Regions from separate parts of the Bradyrhizobium sp. USDA 327 genome, predicted to be linked through region 1. Evidence: riboswitches for the same ligand, from Rfam matches in the RefSeq annotation. Region 1 holds a riboswitch; the other holds the start of a gene.

Evidence for each region. Region 1 has a riboswitch for S-adenosylmethionine ahead of ABIA42_RS28520 (homoserine O-acetyltransferase). Riboswitches for the same ligand answer to the same signal wherever they lie in the genome.
Region 2: another riboswitch for S-adenosylmethionine. It lies ahead of ABIA42_RS35760 (O-succinylhomoserine sulfhydrylase); the one in region 1 lies ahead of ABIA42_RS28520 (homoserine O-acetyltransferase).

What each region holds. Positions count from the first base shown of each region.
Region 1 covers NZ_JBGCCW010000001.1:6,033,066-6,038,374, forward strand. Annotated here, with positions in the region: gene ABIA42_RS28510 (alpha/beta fold hydrolase) at 156-1,019, shown strand; gene metW (methionine biosynthesis protein MetW) at 1,134-1,796, opposite strand; gene ABIA42_RS28520 (homoserine O-acetyltransferase) at 1,799-3,001, opposite strand; SAM riboswitch at 3,087-3,166, opposite strand; gene ABIA42_RS28525 (chorismate mutase) at 3,323-4,171, shown strand; gene hisC (histidinol-phosphate transaminase) at 4,202-5,299, shown strand; gene ABIA42_RS28535 (prephenate/arogenate dehydrogenase family protein) at 5,296-5,309, shown strand, end outside.
Region 2 covers NZ_JBGCCW010000001.1:7,589,815-7,595,123, forward strand. Annotated here, with positions in the region: gene ABIA42_RS35750 (SGNH/GDSL hydrolase family protein) at 1-507, shown strand, start outside; gene ABIA42_RS35755 (SGNH/GDSL hydrolase family protein) at 520-1,512, shown strand; gene ABIA42_RS35760 (O-succinylhomoserine sulfhydrylase) at 1,579-2,766, opposite strand; SAM riboswitch at 2,842-2,921, opposite strand; gene ABIA42_RS35765 (2'-deoxycytidine 5'-triphosphate deaminase) at 3,001-4,137, shown strand; gene ABIA42_RS35770 (cytochrome-c peroxidase) at 4,169-5,309, opposite strand, start outside.

The sequences.
Region 1 (5,309 bases):
CAGGCCGTTAAGCCGCCCGATGTGGCGAGAAAAAGACACCGCGTCGGCGAATAGCTGCGATGATTTTGTGTCGGTGCTGCTCCGATGCTGCCGCATTGCGGACAACAGCGTTAACTGCGATCCTGCAAAGGCGGCTTGACAGAGGGAAACAGTTAATGCCCCACGCCACGACCAGCGACGACGTCCGCATCTATTTCGAAGAGGCGGGTCAGGGAACGCCGATACTTTTTCTGCACGAGTTCGCGGCCGACTACACCAATTGGGAGCCGCAGATGCGCTACTTCTCGCGCGGCCATCGCTGCATCGCCTATTCGGCGCGCGGCTACACGCCTTCGGACGTACCTGATGGGGAAGTCTACACCTACACGCATTTCTACACCGATGCGCTCGCGGTGCTCGACCATCTCGGGATCGAGCGCGCGCATCTCGTGGGGCTGTCGATGGGCGCCTACTCATCGCTCCAGATCGGGCTCAACGCCCCGCAGCGCGCGTTGTCGATGACGCTCGCCGGCGTCGGTTCCGGCTCGGAGATCGAAAATCTAGACTCCTGGCGCCAGCAATGCCGCGCCAATGCCGAGCAGTTCGAGACATCAGGCTCCGCCGAGGTCGCAAAGGTCACGCGCGAGGCGCCGAGTCGGATTCCCTTCCTGGTGAAAGACCCGCGCGGCCACGCCGATTTCTATGCCGCGCTGGCACGGCACGACGCCAGGGGTTCGGCGCGCACGATGCGCGGCTTCCAGGGCGGACGTCCCTCGATCTACACGATGACGGACGCGATCGCGAAGGTGGCAACGCCCGCGCTAATCATCTGTGGCGACGAGGACGATCCCTGCGTCGGGCCCAGCCTGTTCCTGAAGAAGCATCTGCCCGCGGCGGGCCTCGCGATGTTTCCGAAGTCGGGCCACGTGCTCAATCTCGAGGAGCCCGCGCTGTTCAACGAGGCGGTGGAGCGGTTCGTCACGCTGGTGGAAGCCGGACGCTGGCCGGTGCGCGATCCAAGGTCGCTGGCTCCACACTAGCCGTCATTCCGGGATGCGCCAGAGGCGCAGGCCCGGAATCCATCGGGCCGCAAACGCTGTGGCACGATGGATTCCGGGCTCGCGCTTTGCGCGCCCCGGAATGACAGAGAGATGCTATTTCCCCCCGCCCCTGCTCAGCAGGAACACCGCCTGTTCGCCGAACATGTTCCACACCCACCAGGGCAGGTTCAGCGGCACCGGGCGGCCGTAGAGATCGAGCGCGACAGAGCGCTCCATCTTGACGTTGATCTCGTCGCAGAGCTCGACGAAATCCTTGATGGTGCAGAAATGGATGTTGGCGGTGTCGTACCAGGTCGCCGGCAGGTTCTCCGTGCGCGGCATGTGGCCGCCGATCAGGAGCTGCAGCCGCATCTTCCAGAAGCCGAAATTCGGGAACGAGACGATGGCCCGGCGGCCGATGCGCAACAGGTTCTCCAGCACCACGCGCGGCTGCCGCGTCGCCTGCAGCGTCTGCGACAGGATCACGTAGTCAAAGGCGTCGTCGGGATAGTTGACGAGGTCGGTGTCGGCGTCGCCCTGCACGACCGCGAGCCCCTTGGCGACACAGCGGTTGACGCCCTCGCGCGACAGCTCGATGCCGCGCCCGTCGATGCCGCGGGTCTCGAGCAGCTGAAGCAGATCGCCCTCGCCGCAGCCGACGTCGAGCACCTTCGAGCCCGGCTTGACCATCTCGGCGACCAGCAGATGATCGGCGCGAAACTGACCGGACTGTGCGGACGAAAGCCCGCCCAGCGGCAGCACTTCCTGGACAGACATGGCTAGCGGTCCTTGAGGGTGAGCCCGCGGGCCTTGCCTGCCGATTGCAGGAAGGCGCGGGAGATGTCGAAGAATTCGGGCACGTCGAGCAGGAAGGCGTCGTGGCCGCGATCGGTCTCGATTTCGGCGAACGACACCCGCGCGCTCGACGCGTTCAGCGCGTGCACCAGCGCGCGCGATTCCGAGGTCGGGAACAGCCAGTCGCTGGTGAAGGAGACCACGCAGAAGCGGGTCTGGATTCCCGCAAACGCCTTCGCCAGCACGCCGCCATGATCGGCCGCGATGTCGAAATAGTCCATCGCGCGCGTCAGATAGAGATAGGAGTTGGCGTCGAAGCGCTCGACGAAGGACGAGCCCTGGTAACGCAGATAGCTTTCGACCTGGAAATCCGCGTCGAACGAGAAGGTCGGCAGCTCCCGGTCCTGCATGCGCCGGCCGAACTTGCGATGCAGTGCCGCGTCCGAGAGATAGGTGATGTGCGCCGCCATCCGCGCCACCGCGAGCCCGCGATGCGGATGGATGCCGTGATCGGCATAGCCGCCGCCGTGCCAATCGGGGTCGGCCATCACGGCCTGGCGCCCGAGTTCGTGGAAGGCGATGTTCTGCGCCGAGTGCCGCGTTGCGCAGGCAATCGCCAGCGCGGAGAACACGCGGGCGGGATAGGCCGAGGTCCATTGCAGCACCTGCATGCCGCCCATCGAGCCGCCAACGACGGCAAACAGCGTGTCGATGCCGAGCCGGTCGATCAGCATCGCCTGCGCACGCACCATGTCGGGGATGGTGATGACGGGGAAATCCAGGCCCCAGACCTTGCCGGTGGCGGGATTGATCGACGCCGGCCCGGTCGAGCCCATGCAGCCGCCGATCACGTTGGAGCAGATGATGAAGTAGTGCTTGGGATCGATAGGCCGGCCGGGGCCGACCAGCGTCTCCCACCAGCCAGGCTTGCCGGTGACGGGATGCACATTGGCGACATGCTGGTCGCCGGTCAGCGCATGGCAGATCAGAACGGCGTTGGAGCGATCGGCGTTGAGCTCGCCATAGGTCTGGTAGGCGATTTGGAACGGGGAGAGATCGACGCCACAATCGAGCCGCAGCGGCTGTTCGGCGCCGAAATGGGCGACCTGCGAGCTCGGGTGATCCACCTCGTGCGACCGTTCGTCGGCGCTGATCGCAGGACTGGGTACGGACTTGACGCCAACCATCATCGACCTCGTTTGCGACTGCCGTCAGACCGCCGCTGGAATCAGGCCATGAAAAACCCGGCCTGAACGATAGGTTCGGCCGGGATCGGAAGCGTCCCCGGCCTGTTTAGCGAGTTTTTTAACGTGGCTGCAAGCCGGCCGGCTCAAATGACCACGGAACAGGCAAAAGCTACCGTCTTGGGCGGTTTTCGTCAAGTCGCGGTCCGGATCGATCGAATTCGTCTCCGTCTCATCGGCCAAAAAGGCCGTCATTTCTCTTTGCTTTCGCCGCCCCGACTGCCTAATCAGGACATTCCCCATCGCAACGATCGACCACCAGACATGTCCCAACGTCCGCCCGCGCCACCATCGCTCCAGGAATTGCGCAAGGAGATCGACGCGATCGACGAGAGCATGCATCGCCTGCTGATGCAGCGCGGCGACATCATCGACCGCCTGATCCAGGTGAAGCAGACCCAGGAGGTCGGCTCGGCGTTCCGCCCCGCGCGCGAGGCTTCCATGATGCGCGAGATCGTGCAGCGTCATCGCGGCATCCTGCCGCTCGACACGGTCGAGAGCATCTGGCGCGTCATCATCTCGACCTTCACCTATGTGCAGGCGCCGTTCTCCGTGCATGCCGACATCTCGGTGAGCGAGCCGGCGATGCGTGACTCCGCGCGTTTCCATTTCGGCTTTACAGTGCCCTACGTCGCGCATTTCAGCGCGCAGGCCGCGGTCGAAGCGGTGGCGAAATCCAAGGGCGATCTGGCGCTCGTCTCGGCGACCTCCAGCCGCACGCCGTGGTGGCTCTCGCTGGAGGCAGCTGGCGCGCCGAAGATCATCGCGCGGATGCCCTTCGTCGAACGTGCCGATCATCCGGCGGCGATGCCGGTGTTCGCGGTCTCGCGCGTCCCCGACAGCGCCCTGGTGACGGAGGTCGAGACCTTCAGCGTGCGCGTCTCCGGGTGGAACGCCGAGGTCGCGCGCGCCCTGTCGCCGCTGGCCGAGATCGTGGCGGTGCCCGATACCGCCTTCGATGGCGCGGCGCTGCTGGTCTCGGTCACCAGCTCGACCAGCATCGACAAGATCAGGGCTGCCCTGATCGAGGCGGGGGCCTCGGTTCGCTCCACAGCTCTCGTCGGCAGCCACGCAACGCGCTATACGGTGCCCCCGACCGGGGCGAAATCGTAAATCGCGCGCCTCGCCATTTCGGAGTTGAAGATGTCCCGCCCCGTGCCGAATCCCGGCATTCTCGATATTGCGCCCTACACCCCCGGCAAGAGCCCGGTGCCGGAGCCGGGCCGCAAGGTGTTCAAGCTCTCGGCCAACGAGACGCCGTTCGGGCCCTCGCCCAAGGCGATCGAGGCGTTCAAGCGCGTGGCGGATCATCTGGAGGACTATCCGGAAGGCACCTCGCGCGTGCTGCGCGAGGCGATCGGCCGTTCTTTCGGGCTCGATCCCAACCGCATCATCTGCGGCGCCGGCTCGGACGAGATCCTCAACCTGCTCGCCCACACCTATCTCAGCCACGGCGACGAGGCGATCTCCACCACGCACGGCTTCCTGGTCTACCCGATCGCGACGATGGCGGTCGGCGCCAAGAACGTCGTTGCGCAGGAGACCAACCTCACCGCCGACGTCGATGCCATCCTGAAGGCCGTGACGCCACGGACAAAACTGGTCTGGCTCGCCAACCCCAACAATCCGACCGGCACCTATCTGCCGTTCGACGAGGTCAAGCGGCTGCGCGCCGGCCTGCCTTCGCACGTGCTGCTGGTGCTCGACGCCGCCTATTCCGACTACGTCTCGCGCAACGATTACGAGATGGGAATCGAGCTCGTCGCCACCACCGAGAACACGGTGGTGACGCACACGTTCTCCAAGATCCACGGCTTGGCTGCGCTGCGCATCGGCTGGATGTTCGGCCCCGAGCACGTCATTGACGCCGTCAACCGCATCCGTGGCCCCTTCAACGTGTCGACGCCGGCGATGTACGCCGCGGTCGCCGCGATCGAGGATACCGCGCACCAGGCGATGTCGAAGCAGTTCACCGAGACCTGGCGCAACCGGCTCACAGAGGAGATCGGCAAGCTCGGACTGAAGGTGACGCCGAGCGTCGCCAATTTCGTGCTGATCCACTTCCCGACCGACAAGGGCAAGACCGCTGACGACGCCGACGCCTTCCTGACCAAGCGGGGCCTCGTGCTGCGCGCGCTGAAGAATTACGGCCTTCCGCATGCGCTGCGCATGACCATCGGCACCGAGGAGGCCAACCGTCTCGTGATCGAGGCCTTGCACGACTTCATGGGCGGCAAATGAATGCTGATCC
Region 2 (5,309 bases), 1.6 Mb from region 1:
AAGGAGAAGCTGCCGCCGCCGGAGGTGGTACATGTCTCCGTAGAAATACAGAGCAAGAAAACGGCAGAGGAGACCGCCTCCACTTTCGTTAAGCTGATGGAAGCAAAAACGCCTACGTTGGTCATCTGGCAGACCGGGACCGTGGACGCTATCCGAGCGAGCGATCCCGACGAGTTTCGCAGTGCCGTCACCGAAGGGGTTGCTGCATTGCAAAATGCGGGGGCTGACGTCGTCTTGATGAATCTGCAGTATAGTCCACGCACTGAAACCATGATCTCGGCGCAGCCTTTTCTCGACAATATGCGGGTGGTGGCGCAGGAGCACGGTATCCCGCTGTTCGATCGTTTCGCGATCATGCGGCAGTGGAATGATCAGGGTCAGTTCGACCTGTTCAGCCCGTCCCGCGGGCCCGAGCTGGCGAAACAGGTCCATGATTGCCTTGGCCGGGCGTTGGCACAGTTCGTGATCGACGCAGCCCGTCTCGAGCCGGCCCAGCAGCAAAATTGAGGTCTAGCGTTAATGAGTTCTCTCTGCCCTTTTTGCCTGACGACATGGCTGGCCGCGCCTGCAGCCGCGGCGCTGTTGTTGCTGACGCCGGCCCCGCAATCGCATGCCCAGACGGCAGCCGCACAGGCGACACCCGCCCCCGCGCAGTCGGCTGATCCCGCTTCCGCTTCGCCCTCCCAGACCACCGTCGCTGCGACGTCGCCCGAGCAGCGCGGCATCACGGCGCGCGCCATCGACAAGGTGAAGCAGGCCGCCAAATCCGCCAGCGACATCTTCAACCGTGTGCCCTGCCAGCCGCCGAAGGACGGTTCGAAGGCGATGGGCTCGCTGCCGCACGTTGCTGGCAAGCTCGTCGCCGGCCTGCCCGTCGTCATCGTCGCGTTCGGCTCGTCGTCGACTCAGGGATTCGGCGCGAGCTCGCCGGAGTTCAATTACCCCAATCGTCTCGCCGCGCAGCTGCGCCGGCACTATCCGACCGCCGACATCAGCGTCATCAATGCCGGCGTCGGCGGCGAGGACGCCCCCGAGATGATGAAGCGCCTCCAGACGCAGGTGATCGACATGCATCCGGATCTCGTGATCTGGCAGGTCGGCACCAACGCCGTGCTGCGCAATCTCGATCCCGGCGAAACCGCCAAGATGGTGGAGGACGGCATCAGCCGCATCCAGGCCGCGGGCGGCGCCGACATCGTGCTGGTGGATCCGCAATATTCGCCGGCCGTCAACCAGCGCGCCGAGAGCGCCGGCAAGATGGTGAAGCTGCTCAACAAGGTCGCCGAGCTCCGTCACGTCGGAATCTTCCCGCGCTTCGAGGTGATGCGCGACTGGCATGAGAAGCAGGCCATTCCGGTCGAGGGCTTCGTGATCGCCGATGGCCTGCACATGAACGATTGGGGCTATGCCTGCTTCGCTCAGCTGTTGGGTGACGACATCATCCGTTCCGTCGGCCAGATCAAGCTCGGGGTGAACGTGCCCGCGGACGTGCGGACGTACCGGCCGATGTAGAGAGAACAGGGGATGGCGAGTAGCGAATAGGGATCCATTCGCCACTCACTATTCGCCATTCCCCCTTCACGCCTTCTCCAGCGCCGCTGTCAGATCCTCGATCAGGTCGTCGGCATGTTCGAGCCCCGCGGAGAAGCGAATGAACCCCTCGCTGATTCCGAGCGCGGCACGGTCCTCCGGCTTCAGGCGCTGATGGGTCGTCGTCGCCGGATGCGTGACGAGGCTCTTGGCGTCGCCGAGATTGTTCGAGATCTTCGCAAGCTTCAACTCGTTGAGCACGCGGAACGCGGCCTGCTTGCCGCCCTTGACCTCGAAGCCGACCAGGGTCGAGCCGCCGCGCATCTGCTTCTTCACCAAAGCTGCCTGCGGATGATCGGCGCGGCCGGGATAGACCAGCCGCGAGATCTTCGGATGGCTCGCCAGCACCTCGGCGATGCGCGCTGCGGTATCGGTCTGCGCGCGCACGCGCACGGCCAGCGTCTCCAGGCCCTTGAGCAGGACCCAGGCATTGAACGGCGAGATCGAGGGGCCGGTCTGGCGCATGAAATTGTGGATGTGCTCGGCGATGAAGGCTTCCGACGACAGGATGATGCCGCCCAGGCACCGGCCCTGGCCGTCGATATGCTTGGTCGCGGAATAGACGACGACGTCGGCCCCTAGCGCGAGCGGGCTCTGCCAGATCGGAGTTGCGAACACGTTGTCGACCACGAGCCGCGCGCCGCCCTTGTGCGCGATCTCGGCGATCCCGGGGATGTCGAGCACGTCGAGGGTCGGGTTGGTCGGGCTCTCCAGGAAGAACGTTTTCGTGTTGGGCTTCAGCGCGCGCTGCCATTGGTCGAGATCGAGCCCGTCGACCAGCGTGGTCTCGATGCCGTAGCGCGGCAACAAGTCCTGGATGACGTAAAGGCACGAGCCGAACAAGGCGCGCGAGGCCACGACGTGATCGCCGGCCTTGAGCGGTGCGAGGATCGCGGTCGTCACCGCGGCCATGCCGGTCGCGGCCGAGCGGGCGGCTTCGGCGCCTTCGAGCTCGATCATGCGGCGCTCGAACATCGCGATGGTGGGGTTGGAGTAGCGCGAATAGATAAAGCCGGGATCCTCGCCCTTGAACCGCGCCTCGCACTCCTCGGCGCTGTTGTAGACGTAGCCTTGGGTGAGGAACAGCGCCTCCGACGTCTCGCCAAATTGCGAGCGCAGGGTCCCGGAATGGACCAGGCGGGTTTCGGGACGGTAGTTGGCAGGCGACTTCGACATAGGACCCTCCGACATGACCATTCGATGCGCAAACGGTCACAAAAAAACCGGCCTGGATATCTCCACTGGCCGGGATCACAGAGGTCCCCGGCCTGTTTAGCGACTTATTTAACGTGGCTGCAAGCCGGCCGGCTCAAATCACCACGGGATAAGTGATGCTCATATTCCGCAATGCCCTTTCCGTCAAGGCGTCCATCGGCTAGCCGTAAAAGGCTGTTTTTCCCGTATGTCGGGATGCAAGAGAGCCCTGATGAGGACCCCCGGTTGACGTTCACGGTCGCCGCCGACGCCAATGGTATCCTGCCCGACCGCATGATCGCGGCGATGGCGGAAGCGGGGCTCATCCTGCCCGAATACGACTTCGTCGAAAGCCAGATCCAGCCGGCGAGCCTCGATCTGCGCCTCGGCGATATCGCCTATCGCGTCCGCGCGAGCTTCCTGCCCGGTCCCGGCGCCACGGTCGCCGAACGCATCGATGAATTGAAGCTGCACGAGTTCAGCCTTGCCGACGGCGCGGTGCTGGAGACCAACTGCGTCTACATCGTGCCGCTGCTGGAAAGCCTGGCGCTGCCGCCGGAAATCGTCGCGGCAGCGAACCCCAAGAGCTCGACCGGTCGGCTCGACGTCTTCACCCGCGTGATCGCCGACGGCACCCGCCGCTTCGACATGATCGGCGCCGGCTATCACGGCCCGCTCTATGCCGAGATCAGCCCGAAGACCTTTCCGGTGCTGGTGCGCGAGGGCTCGCGCCTGTCGCAGGTGCGTTTCCGCACTGGTGATGCCATCCTCAATGCCGACGAGCTCGAGGCGCTGCATGCCGCCGAGCGCCTCGTCGACATCGACGATGCCGACCTCTCCGGCGGTGTCGCCGTCTCCGTCGATCTCTCCGGCGAGAAGGCGAGCGGCTTCGTCGGCTATCGCGCCAAGCGCCACACCGGTGTCGTCGACGTCGATCGCCGCTCCGGCTATGCGGTCGAAGACTTCTGGGAGCCGATCTCGGCCCGCCCCGACGGTAGCCTGATCCTCGATCCCGGCGAGTTCTACATCCTCGCCTCCAAGGAAGCTGTGCAGGTGCCACCCGACTACGCCGCGGAGATGGTGCCGTTCGATCCATTGGTGGGCGAGTTCCGCGTGCACTATGCCGGATTCTTCGATCCCGGCTTCGGCTATGCCGGCGCTGGCGGGCAGGGCGCGCGCGCCGTACTTGAGGTGCGCTCGCGCGAGGTGCCGTTCATCCTCGAGCACGGCCAGATCGTCGGCCGCCTCGTCTATGAAAAGATGCTCGCCCGCCCCGACGCCATGTACGGCCAGCGCATCGGCTCGAACTACCAGGCGCAGGGCCTGAAGCTGAGCAAGCATTTTCGGGTGTAAGTGTCAGCAAGTGCTGCGCGTGAACCATGGCTCAAAGCGGCGGCTTCGGCCGTGGCGGCTTCGGACCAAAGGCGCGTGCCGTATCGCGCTGCGGACGGTTCACCTTGGATAGTACGAGCTGTCGCGCATACTCCTTGTCGCCGGCGTCCTTGTATTGCGGACTGGTCAGTGCCGCCATCAACGCCACCACGTCGTCGATCTCGGGCTCCGTCAGCGCCAGCGGCTGGATGTCCTCATCGAGCCACGCGTCAGCGACGCCGTCGCCCTTGTTGTAGTGATCCATGACGTCCCACAGCGTTTCCATCGATCCGTCGTGAAAGTAGGGCGCGGTCACCAGGATATTTCGCAGGCCGGGCGTCTTGAAGGACGCAATGTCGCCCGGCCGCTTGGTGATCAGGAAACGCCCCAGAACCGACATTTCGTTCGCGATCGCCGCGTTGTCGACATCCGGCGCACGTCCCTGCGCCAGCTCGCGCTCGGCCTGCTCCGCCAGCGCACCGACGCGATGCCGAAGGATGCCGATGCCGATGTTGTGAAAATCGTGATCGGTGAAGACAGTTGGATCGCGCTCTTTATCCGTCAGCGCATGGCAAAGATTGCAGCGCGCCTTGTTGTTGAACAATTCCCAACCACGTTTGGCCGAACCGCTGATCGCATCCGCATCTCCAGCGATGAAATGATCGAAGGGCGAATCGAAGGACGCGAGCGTCCGTTCATAGGCTGCAATGGCGCGCAACATGTCCTGTTCGTTGACGCCGCGGCCGAAGGCCTGCATGAACTGGGCCTGATAGTCCTTGTCGCCTGCGATCCTGGATACGGCATCGCCGATGCTGGCCGAGCCCATCTCGAGAGCGTTGGTGATCGGCAGCGCCGCCTGCTGCTCAAGCGTGTCGACGCGACCGTCCCAGAACTGCGACTTGTTGTAGAGCGCATTCAGCACGGTCGGGGCGTTGCGTTGGCCAGCGCGCCCATGGATGCCGATCGACACTGGCCTGCCGTCGGTGAAGGCGCGTGCCGGATCGTGGCACGTGGCACAGGCGATGGTGCCGTCGCCCGAGAGCTGGGCGTCGAAGAACAGCTTCTGTCCCAACGCAACCGTCGCAGGTGCAAGCGGCGTTGCCGGCGGGATCACTGACGCTGTCAACGCCGCGGGAAAACCGACCTGATCCCGC